3 regions of the Peribacillus sp. genome follow, and region 3 is predicted to be linked to each of the others. Evidence: riboswitches for the same ligand, from Rfam matches in the RefSeq annotation. Region 3 holds a riboswitch; each other region holds the start of a gene.
What was found. Region 3 has a riboswitch for S-adenosylmethionine ahead of AC52RT_RS02905 (methionine ABC transporter ATP-binding protein). Riboswitches for the same ligand answer to the same signal wherever they lie in the genome.
Positions count from the first base shown of each region.

Region 1 (4,974 bases), on a different contig from region 3:
AGAGGGTAGACTCCTGCGTGTCTTGCATCTGGTAAGTAACGATACCTTTTCGCATAGACGTAAGTGGTTCACCAAGAAGCTTAAGTGCTTTATCTTTAGAACTGTTCAGGGTGATCCCTGATTTAGAAGTAATTAAGTCCTGATTAGTATACAGCCCAGCTACCTTCCCTGCATTGTTGTAAGCGGCCATAAAGAAATTTTGATAATCAGTATGATAAGCGTGCCATTTCACACCATATTCGTTGATAGACGATCGTTTAGCCTTCCCAACCTGTTTATTAACTTTTTCCTTAGAATCACCAATTTCGATGTTATAAACAGAGAATGATTGCGTAGTCGGTGAGGTTAGATCAGGTTTTTCCACTGACTTTGACTCGGACTTTGATTCAGGGGCTATTTTTTGATCCAATTTATCAATCAACGTAGACAGTCCAGTTTGTAATCGTTCAAAAGTAGAGATGACAGTAGGATTTTCTTTGATAGCTATTATATCAGTCTTAGCATCTATATAGGCAGCTTGATAATTGCCGTTCTTTAAATGGTCGCCGTACAAATTCCAGACACCAGCTAGAATAAGGCATACAATGATTAATTTTATCAAACGTTCCAACTATTCTCCTCCTAACTTTATATAGAAACGTGTATAGTTATATCCATTTATGAAGTTGTATCAAACTATTTTATCTTTTTTTAATAAATAAATGAAACATTGGGGCTCTAGTAAATTAAGTAAAAAAAGAGGGTGACACTAGAACGTTGGTCGTTCGGTGTCATCCTCTTTTAAAATCAGCTGATTTTGAAGCTGAAGAGTTTATGCCATTTTTTCTGTTGTTTAGTCAAGGTAATGCCCATTTTATTCAGGAGAGTTTCACAGAACCTTCCGTTGTCACTGATGACTAACTTACCGGAAGGATCGGCTATTTCTGTTTCCATACTGCCATGATTCACTGGCATTCCATTGAAGAAGGTAATTGGCCACTTTTTAATGAGGACAGCACTACGTGTTTTATTATTATATTCATACAAAAGAATATCTTGATCTATTGTAATAAAGTTTCCAGCTTTTTGTTCGTCTTGATAGTATCCTTCGGAAATAAATTTGGCACTTGGATGGAGCTCCTTCAGCATTCTTATCCCGTTTTTACTAATCCCCATGTTATCCCGCTTAAGTAAGAAAGGTGTGACTTGAATGTTTTTAATATCATAATCATGCAAACGTTCAGCAGTTAGCAAGTATTTAAAATCATGTGTTACAGTTGTTTGTATTGTATATTCTGGATGCGCAAATTTCATTTCCAGCGCATCAAGAAATTCTTTTGAATCCTCATTTTTATTAATACTTTCATAGTTTAAGTGCCCGCAATTTGTAAGGAATGATAAATTCCAATTGTCTTTATTGTTGATATCTGTATCAAAACGGTAGTCCAGCAGTTCGTCAAGACTGTATCTAAAATATTCGTTCAGCCCTAGAAAAGCAAAATACCGACTTGTTAGGATTAGCAGGCCATAGACTTTAGTTTCGTTCTTCACAAATTCCGCTTCAATTGCTTTTAATATTACCTCATCAGAATGAAGGCAGTTTTTTTCAGCTTCAAGCAATAGGGGTTCAAACTGACTGATCAACGATTTTTGTGAAAAAGTCGGCTTGCTTCCAATCCAGTTATACATGATATCCTCCCAGAAATTACTTTATTTTGCTAATTCATTTGTTTATTATAAAGAGTGTTACAGAAATAAGATAGTGTATTTTTTTCCTTTTTACAATTTTTTATTTTAGTAAAGGGTATAACCACAAAATAATAAGTTTTTCGTCAATCTTCGTCATTGTTCCTTCCTTAAATCACCTATGTGTCGTAAAGTATTTTCCACACTTACTCTCTATAATTGTCTTTAAACCTTTGAAAAAGCAATACGCATAGGGTCTAGTAATTTCATAAGATTTTCTTAGTATCTTCTATAAGAATATAATTACCTTTGCCTGTATTATATAAGAGGAAATAAAATATGACAGGACTTTATAATTATTTTCATTTATTTGATTTGCTTTTTGGGTAATTTCCTGTTATTCTAAAGAAGAATTATTTTTGTTCAGTACTACGATTACAAAAAGTTTTTACTTTTCGTCTCGATATGTAACTTAGAGCAAGAATAGTAATACATTGTGTGTAAAACGCACTAGGAGGCAACAAAAATGGAACAAGGTAAAGTAAAATGGTTTAACGCAGAAAAAGGATTCGGCTTCATCGAACGCGAAAACGGAGACGATGTATTCGTACATTTCTCAGCTATCCAAAGCGAAGGCTTCAAGTCTTTAGATGAAGGTCAAGAAGTTACTTTTGAAGTAGAACAAGGTCAACGTGGACCCCAAGCTTCTAACGTTCAAAAAGCATAATATTGATCCAACATATAGAACAGGCTCTATTTATAGAGCCTGTTTTTTTGTGTTTAAAAACTGTTGCTGCATTTCTTTCTTGAAGTATGATCAAGAATAGGAGAATAGTTGTAAATATGATCGGAAAAGTCGGAATATTTCATTTCTTTATTGACATCCATAATGTATACGTGTAAGTTTAGAGAGAATTTAATAGTAATCTTATCAAGAGAGGCGGAGGGACTGACCCTGTGAAGCCTCGGCAACCGGCCAGTGTACGGTGCCAAATTCAGAAGGACCTTGGTGTCCTGAAGATGAGATGTGGTGGTACGTGATATTTATTTGTACTTTGCCCTTCTCATTGAGGAGGGCTTTTTGTTGTTTTCTGTACGATGAATACGAGTTTAAAGGGAGGAAAGATTATGACACAATTGAAATTTGCCTATTGGGTACCAAACGTAAGCGGAGGGTTAGTCATTTCCAAGCTGCCGCAAAGAACAGATTGGAGTTTTGAAGCGAATAAGCGCTATGCACAAATAGCAGAGCAAAATGGTTTTGAATATGCATTATTACAAACACGTTTTATTGCAAGTTACGGCGCTGAAAATCAACTTGAAGCAATTACCCTAGCGTCGGCTTTGGCAAGTGTCACTGAAAAATTGCACCTTATCTCGGCTGTACATCCAGGATTATGGCATCCAGCGGTATATGCGAAGATGCTGGCAACCCTTGATCATATTAGCAATGGACGGGCAGCGGTTAATATCGTCAGCGGGTGGTTTAAAAAGGAATTTACAGGTTATGGTGAGCACTGGCTTGATCATGATGAACGATACCGCCGTTCTGAAGAGTTTATCGATGTTCTTCGTTCACTCTGGAAAGAAGAAGAAACCACATATAAAGGCGACTTTTACCGAATCAATCAAGCTCCTTTTAAACCAAAACCTCAGGAGAGAGACGGCATTCCTATTTTTCAAGGAGGGAATTCAGAAGCAGCAAGAGCGATGGCTGCAAGAGTATCGGATTTTTACTTTATGAACGGCAATACACTTGAAGGCTTTAAAAAGCAAATAGATGATGTGAAAACAAAAGCAGCAAAAGAGGGACGAGAGGTTAAGTTTGCTGCAAATGGCTTTGTAATCGTGCGAGATACGGAAGAAGAGGCAATCGAATTGCTGCGAGACATTATAAGTCATGGAGATTCAAAGGCCGTTGAAGGCTTTAAAAACAGCGTGAAGGATGCAGGGCAGTCAACCAAGGATAAGGACGGCATGTGGGCGGAGTCAACGCTCGAAGATCTGGTGCAATATAACGATGGATTTAAAACAGGGTTAATTGGTACAGCTGAGCAAGTAGCGGATCGTATTATTGAACTTAAGAAACTAGGTATAGATTTACTATTAACTGGTTATTTTCATTATGAGGAAGATTTAGAACGTTTCGGCCAAGAGGTCATCCCCTTAGTCCGTCAAAAAGAAGGAGCATTAACGGTATCACTTGTTTAAACCATCTCTACATCCATATCCTATTTTTGGGATATGGATTAGCTGAACTCCTATTGAGTGGATGAATGCTGTAATCGTCGTTTTAATAAATGAGAAAGGAAAATATGAAGATACCCGCTATTGTTTTTATTCTAGTCATACTTACAATGATAGGCATACATAAGTTTGATCTAGGAATAGAGGGATTGGCTTTATTTATTTCCGATGCTTTATACTATGTACTCGGAGCCATCCTTTTGGATCTTTCATCCGATTTCCTTAGCCATGGAAGCTGGTGTCGGTTCAGGAAGTATGATGGGTGCTGCGACTGGTGCACTAGTTGTTGTATTCCCAAAAGATGTGAAAAAATGCCTTATTCGCCGGTGTAGCTAATATTATGGCCATCATCATTGTGACGTATGTATTTTTTTCGACTCTGCGATAAACTTGAAACAGTTTTTGCTGAACTTACCTTTAAACTAACAGGAATATTCCATTAATAGTTACGAAAGAAATTTGCTGTTAAGAAGAAAGATAGAAAAGGGATAAACCAACTCGTCATCCTGTACATGATTTCAACTAACGTGTATACTTTACTCAATTAACGCAGAGAATAATTGGGGTGAAGAGTTGGGACATTTATATGGAAAAACGTTTAATTGTGAAAAAGAATTGACCTTGTCGATCATTGGAGGCAAGTGGAAAATGCTTATCCTTTGGCATTTGGGAAGAGAAGGCACCAAGCGCTTTGGAGAATTAAAAAAAATGATACCTGGTATTACTCAGCGGATGCTTGCCAGCCAATTGCGCGAACTAGAAGATGATTTAATCCTTCATCGGGAGGTTTATCCTGTTGTCCCTCCAAAGGTTGAATATTCATTAACTGAGCGCGGTGAAACGTTAATGCCTATTTTGGAAGCGATGTACAATTGGGGTAAAGAGTATATGGACACTACTTCCGTTGACAAAGTGGTGGAAATATTAGAAAGTCATTAGATATTGTTTTTGCTTAGTATACTTTTCCGCACTATATGCGGAAAAAGTGCGTACTTCTCATCATTGGTATATTGATTTAGAATGAAATGACAACATGAAAGATAAAATCCATAAGAGGAGTGA
Region 1 covers NZ_JAZVJO010000309.1:727-5,700, forward strand. Annotated here, with positions in the region: gene AC52RT_RS09865 (CAP domain-containing protein) at 1-610, opposite strand, end outside; gene AC52RT_RS09870 (hypothetical protein) at 787-1,668, opposite strand; gene AC52RT_RS09875 (cold-shock protein) at 2,192-2,392, shown strand; SAM riboswitch class I at 2,591-2,692, shown strand; gene sfnG (dimethylsulfone monooxygenase SfnG) at 2,794-3,876, shown strand; gene AC52RT_RS09885 (DUF3100 domain-containing protein) at 4,093-4,248, shown strand; gene hxlR (transcriptional activator HxlR) at 4,486-4,851, shown strand.
Region 1: linked by a shared signal. The riboswitch ahead of sfnG (dimethylsulfone monooxygenase SfnG) and the one ahead of AC52RT_RS02905 (methionine ABC transporter ATP-binding protein) in region 3 are both predicted to bind S-adenosylmethionine.

Region 2 (4,974 bases), on a different contig from region 3:
TCCTTGCTATAGAAAAAATATAGATTAAAAAGAAGCTGCCAAATTTAGGCAGCTTCTTTTCATTGAACTACGTATCCCAGCGTCTTCAGGCGGGTTTCCACAAAACTAAGCGCATAGGTGAATACATCGTTTCTTTCTGGTTCATTAAAAATCTCATGATAAAGTCCGTGCCATTCTTTATATTGCTTTTCACTGCATTGATTATAATTAAACCATTCTCTGACGGGGCGCTTGTCAACTATCTTATCGTCTCCACCCTGCATTAATAGCATTGGAACATCCTGAAATTCCGGAATATCCTCAAAGGCCTCCTTAATTGCACCCAGTAGTTCACGATACCAGCGAACGGAAACCTTCGTAACATATAATGAATCGTTGAGATCTTCTTCCTGGATTTCTAAATTTCTCGTAACTAGTTCAGGCTTGAGACCCGCATCAATTCTTAATTTAGGCAACGCAATATTTAACCCAATTGAAGCCGCACCGAGGAGCTTAGGCGGCTGAGCCATCAGTCCTAAACAAGGTGAAGAAAGAATGACGCCGGCTATTTCCAATTCATCTTCTTGTAAAAGTCTAATAGCAATCAGGCCTCCCATGCTATGTCCCAGCAGGAAGACTGGAAGCGCATATTCATATGCCTCTTCAATCCAAGTCCTGACCTCATTTAAGTACTGTTCAAATGAATTAATATGTCCTCGATAGGCTCTTGTTGTCATTCCTTGGCCTGGAAGGTCCCCCATAATAACATGATACCCAGCAGAGCGCCACATTTGTGACAGCCATTTATATCGGCCATGATGTTCCATTGCTCCATGTACCATAACAATTACAGCTTTCGGGCTTCCTTCAGCCTCCCATTTCCACATATGATGTCCCCCCTATCATTTTCAAGGTGTATTTTTTTCCAAATAGGTTTTCGTCCTTTATAATACAAATAATACATAAAAAATGTCGATTTCGGAAAGGATTTGTTTTAAATATGCCAGTTTACCCATATAAAAACAAAATACCTCAAATTGCTGAAAGCGTTTATCTTGCTGAGAATACAATTATAACAGGTGATGTTACCATTGATGCTGAATCAACCATTTGGTTCAACTCCGTCATTCGAGGGGATGTTGCTCCAACCATTATCGGAAAAAAAGTTAACATACAGGATAATAGTATTTTACACCAAAGCCCTAATAATCCTCTGATTATTGAAGATGAAGTGACGATTGGACATCAAGTTATTCTTCATAGCTGTAAAGTTAGGAAAGGTGCACTTATCGGAATGGGCTCGATCATTCTTGATAAAGCTGAAATCGGTGAGGGTGCATTTATAGGAGCCGGCAGTTTGGTCCCTCAAGGGAAAGTGATTCCACCTAACACGTTGGCATTCGGAAGACCGGCTAAAGTCATCCGCGAGCTAACCGAAGAGGACAAACATGATATGGAGCGTATAGTAACCGAATATGCCGAAAAGGGCCAATATTATAAATACACTGCTCCACTAGAATAAGATATGAATTCATTACATATAAGAGCTTGATTGTTCTAGTATTGATTCAGAAAAGCAGGATAATGCAAAAAAAAGAAATCTTACCTAGGTAAGACTTCTTTTTTTGTTTATGCTTTTGCTTGTTCTTTTAAAGAAGCTGCCTTGTCTGTACGTTCCCAAGGAAGATCGACATCCGTACGGCCAAAATGTCCATACGCTGCAGTTTGTTTATAAATCGGTCTACGAAGATCGAGCATTTTAATAATTCCAGCAGGGCGAAGATCAAAGTTCGCACTGACTAAGTCCACTAAAATATCTTCATCCACTTTTCCTGTACCGAATGTATCAACAGCGATTGAAACCGGCTTAGCTACACCGATAGCGTAAGCAAGCTGTACTTCTACTTTGTCAGCCAGACCCGCTGCCACTAAATTCTTCGCTACATACCGCGCAGCATACGCAGCTGAACGATCCACTTTTGTCGGATCTTTACCAGAGAATGCGCCGCCGCCATGACGAGCATATCCACCGTACGTATCAACAATAATTTTCCGTCCTGTCAGACCTGCATCACCTTGTGGTCCTCCAATGACGAAACGGCCAGTCGGATTAATGAAATATTTTGTTTCATCATCAATTAACCCGCTAGGCACTACCACATTAATGACATGTTCTTTTAAATCACGTTGAATTTGTTCCAATGTAACATCAGGACTATGTTGAGTCGAAATAACAATGGTATCTACACGGACCGGCTTGTTATTTTCATCATACTCAATCGTTACCTGTGTTTTACCATCTGGACGAAGGTACTCTAACGTTCCATTTTTACGGACTTCTGCTAGACGACGAGAAAGCTTATGAGCCAATGAAATAGGCAACGGCATAAGTTCTTCTGTTTCGTTACAAGCAAACCCAAACATCAATCCCTGATCTCCAGCACCGATTGCATTAATTTGATCATCAGTCATTTGGCCTTCACGAGATTCAAGAGCTTCATCGACTCCAGCAGCAATATCTGCTGACTGTTCATCAATCGAACTTAATACAGCACATGTTTCAGCATCAAAACCATATTTTGCGCGTGTGTATCCAATACCAGCAATTGTATCACGCACGATTCTTGGAATATCTACATAGGTAGAAGTAGTAATTTCACCAGCAACTAAAACTAAACCAGTTGTAACCGATGTTTCACATGCAACACGTGCATTTGCATCCTTAGCTAGGATAGCATCCAAGATTGAATCTGAAATCTGATCACAAATTTTATCCGGATGTCCTTCTGTCACAGACTCAGAAGTAAATAAACGACGTTTCTTTGACATTCTTTTGCCTCCTCAAATGTTCAGGCTAAGAAAAGGAATGGCAGCCATTCACATTATCTTTCCCATTTTGTTAGACGAAACTCATTCCCAGTTGGTATTATATAATAGAAGCAGAAAGGTTGATGCGAATCATTCATAGTAAAAAAGAATGATTAAACGCATAAAAACCCTTCCTAGTTTTTGAGGAAAGGTTTGTTGTCTCGAAATGATCCTTTCACTCTTATCGTTCAAGGGTTTTTTTACCTTGCTCAGGTTAGCACCAACACTAAAATGATTTTGCAAACAATTGCTGATTAAAGCAATTTATTGTTTTATCAAAATCAAACATTCTAGCAGGTTGCTGGGTTTCATTGGGCCTGGCCCTCCACCATCTCGGGATAAGAGAATCCGTACAATTTAAAATCATAACGTAATTCTACAAATTCTGTCAATACTTATTTCCTATTCAGAAGAAAAAGTTTCTATTTTCCACTATCCTCACATAATGTCATAGTGCAAAGGAAAAATGGAGTAAAAGGCATATAGCCTATAGATCCTTTCAATAAATTTCACCAATTAAAACCTTTTCCTCTCAGAAAATACAAGAAACAAAACAAATAGTATAGACTATTAAAACTAATGTGTTATACTATTTATAAATTGATTATAAATTCAAAAAAAGGTAGGTATCTCCTATATGAATACGCTTGATATCTCAAATGAGTTACACCAATTATTATCCGGTAACAACATACATGTGCAGCTTTCTGTACCTCAATTAGTTGAAAAAGTTTTAAGCCGCAACGAAGGGCAGCTCACGTCAACAGGAGCTGTAAAAGCTGAAACCGGAAAATACACAGGACGTTCTCCTAAGGATAAATATATAGTAGATGAAAAAGCTGTTCATGAAAAGATTGATTGGGGTACTGTAAACCAACCGATTTCTAGTGAAGTATTTGCAAAGTTATACGATAAAGTCCTGCAGTATTTAAAACAAAAAGATGAAGTATTTGTTTTCAAAGGCTTTGCAGGTGCAGATAAACAACATCAATTACCCATTCAAATAATTAACGAATACGCTTGGCATAATCTGTTTGCCCATCAATTATTTATTCGGCCAAATGAAGAAGAACTTCAAGATCATTTATCAGAATTCACGGTTATATCAGCACCAAACTTTAAAGCAGATCCAGCCGTAGACGGTACACAGTCAGAAACGTTTATTATTATTTCTTTTGAACGCAGGACGGTATTAATCGGCGGTACTGAATACGCAGGAGAAATGAAAAAATCTATTTTCTCAGTAATGAACTATCTTCTTCCTGAAAAAGGGATTCTTCCAATGCATTGTTCAGCCAATGTCGGCAGAGAAGGCGACGTCGCTTTATTCTTTGGTTTATCAGGAACTGGCAAGACTACATTATCTGCAGACTCCAACCGAAAATTAATTGGTGATGATGAGCATGGCTGGTCTTCAAATGGCGTTTTCAACATCGAAGGCGGCTGCTATGCAAAATGCATCAATTTATCTCGTGAAAAAGAACCTCAAATCTTTGACGCCATTCGTTTTGGTGCCGTTCTTGAGAATGTAGTTCTTCATCCAGATACCCGCATTGCGGATTATGACAGCAGTGCCTTGACTGAAAATACACGTGCTGCCTACCAAATACAATCGATTGATAATATCGTTGATCCAAGTGTTGCAGGTCACCCAACAACGATTATCTACCTAACTGCTGATGCATCAGGCGTATTGCCTCCTATCAGTAAACTAACGAAAGAACAAGCCATGTTCCATTTCTTAAGCGGCTATACGAGTAAATTAGCTGGAACGGAGAGAGGCATCACCTCCCCCGAAGCTACGTTCTCCACTTGCTTTGGTTCACCATTCCTACCGCTTCCTGCAGTCCGCTATGCAGAAATGCTCGGCGAAAAAATTGATGAACACAGCGCAAAAGTATTCCTCGTCAATACAGGTTGGACTGGCGGCGAGTACGGCGTCGGCAGCCGAATGAAGCTTGCTTATACAAGAGCCATGGTACAGGCAGCACTAGAAGGAGAATTAACCAACGTCGAAACCATCAAGGACGAAGTATTTGGCTTTGATATTCCACTACACGTGCCCGGCGTTCCAGACGAAGTACTCCAGCCTACACGAACATGGGAAGACAAAGATGCCTATAAAGC
Region 2 covers NZ_JAZVJO010000557.1:622-5,595, reverse strand. Annotated here, with positions in the region: gene mnmM (tRNA 5-(aminomethyl)-2-thiouridylate-methyltransferase MnmM) at 1-23, shown strand, start outside; gene AC52RT_RS18270 (alpha/beta hydrolase) at 60-866, opposite strand; gene AC52RT_RS18265 (gamma carbonic anhydrase) at 980-1,501, shown strand; gene metK (methionine adenosyltransferase) at 1,609-2,808, opposite strand; SAM riboswitch class I at 3,026-3,192, opposite strand; gene pckA (phosphoenolpyruvate carboxykinase (ATP)) at 3,485-4,974, shown strand, end outside.
Region 2: linked by a shared signal. The riboswitch ahead of metK (methionine adenosyltransferase) and the one ahead of AC52RT_RS02905 (methionine ABC transporter ATP-binding protein) in region 3 are both predicted to bind S-adenosylmethionine.

Region 3 (4,974 bases):
CCACCGGTTTAATTCTGTTATGACGGCTGTAGGATCTGTATGGGTACGGATCGCATCGCGCAATACAGAAGAAATAAACATACATACGAGTGAGGCAGTAATTCCGTGTCCCATCATATCTAATAGGATGATAGCGTAACGGTCTTTATCGATTTGGTGCCAGTAGTACATATCACCCGCGAGTTTGTTGGCAGGTAAATAAGACGCCTTAATGAGCAGGTGATCATTTGCAACCGGTTCACTCAATAAACTGCTTTGTACCTGCATGGATAAGTCAAGCTCATTGCGAATTTTTTCATCCTGCATTCGATGCCAGTCTTTTTCATATTTTAAACGAAGACCAACTCGAATTCGTGCGAGCAGGTCGATTTTGTTGATAGGCTTTAATATATAATCAATTCCGCCGACATCTAAGGCTTCTGCTACCTTATTAGAATCTTCGAGGGCGGTAACAAAGATGACTGGAATATCTTTTAAATGTGGAATACTTTGAAGCTTTCTGCAAGCTGTAATTCCATCGATATCAGGCATCATAATGTCGAGGAGAATAATATCGACTGTTGACTCTTTAGGAATGGGGCTGTCCACCTGTAAGTAATCATACATTTCTTGAGCCGAAGTCAAGGAGGTGAAGTCTTCATATCCCGCACGCTTTAAAATTTTTTCTATAACAAAAAGATTTACCTGATTGTCATCAACGATTAGAATTTTCATTCTCTGCTTCTCCTTTAGACTTAACAAAAAATACGTAATAAATGATTGGGTATAGAATCAAGTAGGTTATTTGTTAGATAATGGTGTAATATTTTTATTATAACGTACTTTTGTATACAAATATAATTAGAGAGTATTGAAAATCAAGATAAGCAACCATAAAAAAACATGGCTCAAGTCAAAAGAGCCATGAGAGCAAAATGCCTATATACACTTCATTTACCCTGCTGACATAAAAATAAACCTATTTTTATTGTTTTTTGAATTAAAAAACCGGCTCCACTTAGGGAGCCGGTTTTTATATGGTTATAGCTTAATCTTTTAATTTTCCGATACCTTTTTGAATACTGCCTTTTACTTTATCTGCTTTTCCTTCTGCTTGTAGGGAAGGATCATTCTGTGCGTTACCAGCTTGATCTTTGGCCTCGCCTTTGACTTTATTTACAGTGCCTTTTACCTTATCAGATAATCCACTCATATAAAATTCCTCCTCTTTAGCGTGATAATATACTTTACCCGGTTTGGGGAGAGAGTAAACAATTTTGGATTATTATGAAGCCATTTTTTTATGGACATGCCGCTCTATAAAGGAAAGTGATGCCTCCACAATTTTATCTTTATCATAGTCTAGGGATGCTACATGATAGGAAGAAGGTAAATCGATACGTTCCTTTTCAGTGGATGCGATGCTTTTGAAAATCTCGATCGAGCAATAAGACGGAACAACGTGGTCATCAGGTGAGCTGCATATGAGAACAGGACAGGAAACGTGATGGAGCTTTTGCCGTAAATTTTGCATTAAAAGCAGTAATTGTTGAACTGCTTTAAGCGGAACTGAGGGGTAAGTAATTTCATACGCAGCAGGATCATGAATATCTGGTTTTCCCTCTAGAATGAACCTCGGTGCATCTGCGTGTTTAAATGTTTCATACCAAGGGACTTCAAGGGCAGCGTTTAGCGTGATAATGCCGCTGCATGCTTCCGTTTCTGCTAATGTTAAGGCTAATGCGCCGCCCATTGACTGACCCATTACAACTATATTTGAACAGGTTTTCTTCAGTGTGTTGTATGCATCGTGTATATTTTGAATCCAATCTTGGTAACAACAAGTCTCCATATCTTCTGCGCACGTGCCGTGTCCTTTTAGAAGCGGGGCGTATACAGTGAATCCCGCCTTAGCGAAACATTCACCAATATATGCGATACTTTGCGGGCTACCATTAAAACCGTGACAAATTAGAATCCCAGTATGGTTTCCGGGTATGAAGAATGATTCAGCGCCGGAAATAATCGTCGAGTTTGACATTAGATATTCTCCTTTCAAAATAAAAAACCTTCTTCAAGTTGAGAAGAGGGTTTTAACCGATTTCATCAACCAAAGCATAGCTTTGCTGGTGGGAGCACCTTTCCGTTTGGAGGTTGCTGTGAAGTCTATGAGCCAGTTCTCTCGTTCACTCTTGATATACGTGTATGAAGGGAATTCACTCGAAATTCAATTATTCCCACTTGTTTACTTGGAATAAATCGTATCATATAGCCTAAAAATATGTCAAGACCAGAACATAACGAATTGTTTAAATGATTTTAAAAAAAAGAATAGTCAAAAAGTATGTTGACAAACAAGGTAAGTATTTGTAAGATTGTATTAACTTAATATGCATTCTTATCCAGAGAGGTGTAGGGATTTGGCCCGTCGATACCTCAGCAGCAGATTCTTTTTAGAATACTGTGCTACTTCCAACAAGCATAGCTTGGTAGATAAGAGCGTACTGATCGGATATTTTGATTGGAACCTCTTCTATTTTCAGAAGAGGTTTTTTGTGTGTAAGTGTTAAACAATTATATAAATTTCTTATCCAGAGAAGCTGAGGGACTGGCCCAATGAAGCTTCGGCAGCGGACACTAGTACCGTGCCAATTCCAGCAAGCTTTCAGCTTGAAAGATAAGAAGAGGCAGCCTTTGGGCTGCGTAGACCCTCTTCTTATTTAGAAGAGGGTTTTTTAAATGAGATTGGGGGAGCATCATGATTACATTCGAAGGATTGGAGAAAGAGTACCGCACGAAGGACAAGACGTTTAAGGCTCTTAATGGAATTAACTTAACCATAGAAAAAGGAGAAATATTTGGAGTGATTGGCTTCAGCGGTGCTGGTAAAAGTACATTAATCCGCTGTGTTAATTTCTTAGAAAAGCCGACAGGAGGAAGAGTACTGGTTGATGGGCAAGACCTATTAACGCTATCTCCTTCTACTATCCGAAAAGTAAAAAGGAATATTGGGATGGTCTTTCAGCATTTTAATCTCCTTCAATCAAAAACAGTGTTTGCAAATATCGCAATGCCATTGGTATTAGAAGGAGCACCGAAGAAACAAATCAAACAACGAGTAGAAGAACTGCTAAAGTTCGTTGGATTAAGCGATAAGGCAGGTGCCTATCCAGAACAACTTTCAGGTGGACAAAAACAGCGTGTTGGTATTGCGCGGGCGCTGGCTACACAGCCATCTATTCTGCTTTGTGACGAAGCTACATCGGCACTTGATCCACAAACAACGGGCTCGATTTTAAAACTTTTGAAAAAAATTAATGCCGAATATAAGATAACAATCTTGATGATTACCCATGAAATGTCTGTGATACGAGATATTTGCGACAAGGTCGCTGTGATCGAAGGCGGAGAAATTATTGAATCTGGCACTGTCTTTGATATATTTTCAAATCCCCAAACGAAAACAGCGCAAAACTTTGTTCATTCTGTCCTTAATGATTCCATTCCAGAATCGGTCAGGACTCTTGTTCAAGAACACAATCCAAATGGAAAACTGTTTAAAATAAATTTTGTAGGAGCTTCTTCCGGGCAGCCCTTGTTATCGAAGATTGCTAAGAAGTTCGATGTTGATGTTAACGTGTTATTTGGGAATATTACCGAACTTCAAGGAGTCCCATTTGGGCACTTAATCGTTGAACTTCGCGGACAAGAAAATGAAATTAAACGTGCTTATCTGCATATTCAGCAGGAGAACGTCAGCATACGGGAGGTTATTGCAGATGCGAGTTAGTAATGAAGAAATTATCGAAGCTTTTTGGGAAACCGTTTCAATGGTCAGTATCTCACTATTATTCGCGGTAATTATCGGTCTCCCGCTCGGCATTTTATTAGTCGTTACGAGAAAAGGACATTTATTCGAAAATAGATTTATCTTTTCCATTCTAAGTACAGTGGTTAATATCTTCCGTTCAATTCCGTTTATTATCTTGATGGTGGCAATCGTACCCTTAACAAGATTATTAGTAGGTTCTTCGATTGGAACAGCTGCAGCAGTCGTACCTTTGGTCTTTTATTCTGGACCATATATTGCAAGGTTAATTGAAAACTCCTTGCTCGAAGTTGATTCAGGGGTTATTGAGGCGGCCGAAGCGATGGGAGCAACACCATTTCAAATTATTTTTCGATTCCTTATACCTGAGGCGTTAAGTTCGCTTATTCTGGGAATTACCATCGCGACGATTGGGTTAATTGGAGCCTCTGCAATGGCTGGAGCCGTTGGAGGAGGAGGCTTAGGTGATTTAGCGATTACATATGGTTATCAACGATTTGATACTCAAGTCATGGTCATTACTGTTGTGATTCTTATTCTGATGGTTCAAGGAATGCAGACGTTTGGAAATATACTTGCAAAAAAAATCAGAAGAAACTAACGAGGAGAGTGCAAACATGAAAAAATTATTCTTATTTATCATATTAGCTGTATTTTCGACCGTATTGAGTGCTTGTGGAGATAGTGAAGGATCAGGGGATAAGAAAGAAACAGTGAAAATTGGCATTAGCGGGACAGATGATCGAGTTTGGAAATATGTAGCCGAAAAAGCCGAAAAAGAAGGGATTGAAATTAAACTGGTGAGTTTCTCTGATTATGTGCAGCCAAATGTTGCGCTGGCTGAGGGAGACTTAGATGCAAATTCTTTTCAAACCGTTTCGTATTTCAATGCATTTATTAAAGAACGTAATTTAGATCTAGCGCCTGTTGCCACAACGGTCATTGCACCAATGGGTCTATACTCAGAAAAACATAAAAGCATAGAAGATCTTCCGGATGGCGCCACAATTGCGGTACCGAACGAAGCCACTAATATGGGCAGAGCCTTTTTACTTTTACAAGAAGCTGGATTGATTACCTTGCCTAAGGATTTTGATGGCAATGGATCATTGGATAAAATCTTGGAAAATCCAAAGAACATTAAGATTGAACCAGTGGTAGCTGGG
Region 3 covers NZ_JAZVJO010000088.1:14,652-19,625, forward strand. Annotated here, with positions in the region: gene AC52RT_RS02890 (PP2C family protein-serine/threonine phosphatase) at 1-714, opposite strand, end outside; gene AC52RT_RS02895 (CsbD family protein) at 1,028-1,192, opposite strand; gene AC52RT_RS02900 (alpha/beta hydrolase) at 1,265-2,020, opposite strand; SAM riboswitch class I at 2,080-2,181, opposite strand; SAM riboswitch class I at 2,375-2,479, shown strand; SAM riboswitch class I at 2,564-2,663, shown strand; gene AC52RT_RS02905 (methionine ABC transporter ATP-binding protein) at 2,738-3,769, shown strand; gene AC52RT_RS02910 (methionine ABC transporter permease) at 3,759-4,409, shown strand; gene AC52RT_RS02915 (MetQ/NlpA family ABC transporter substrate-binding protein) at 4,426-4,974, shown strand, end outside.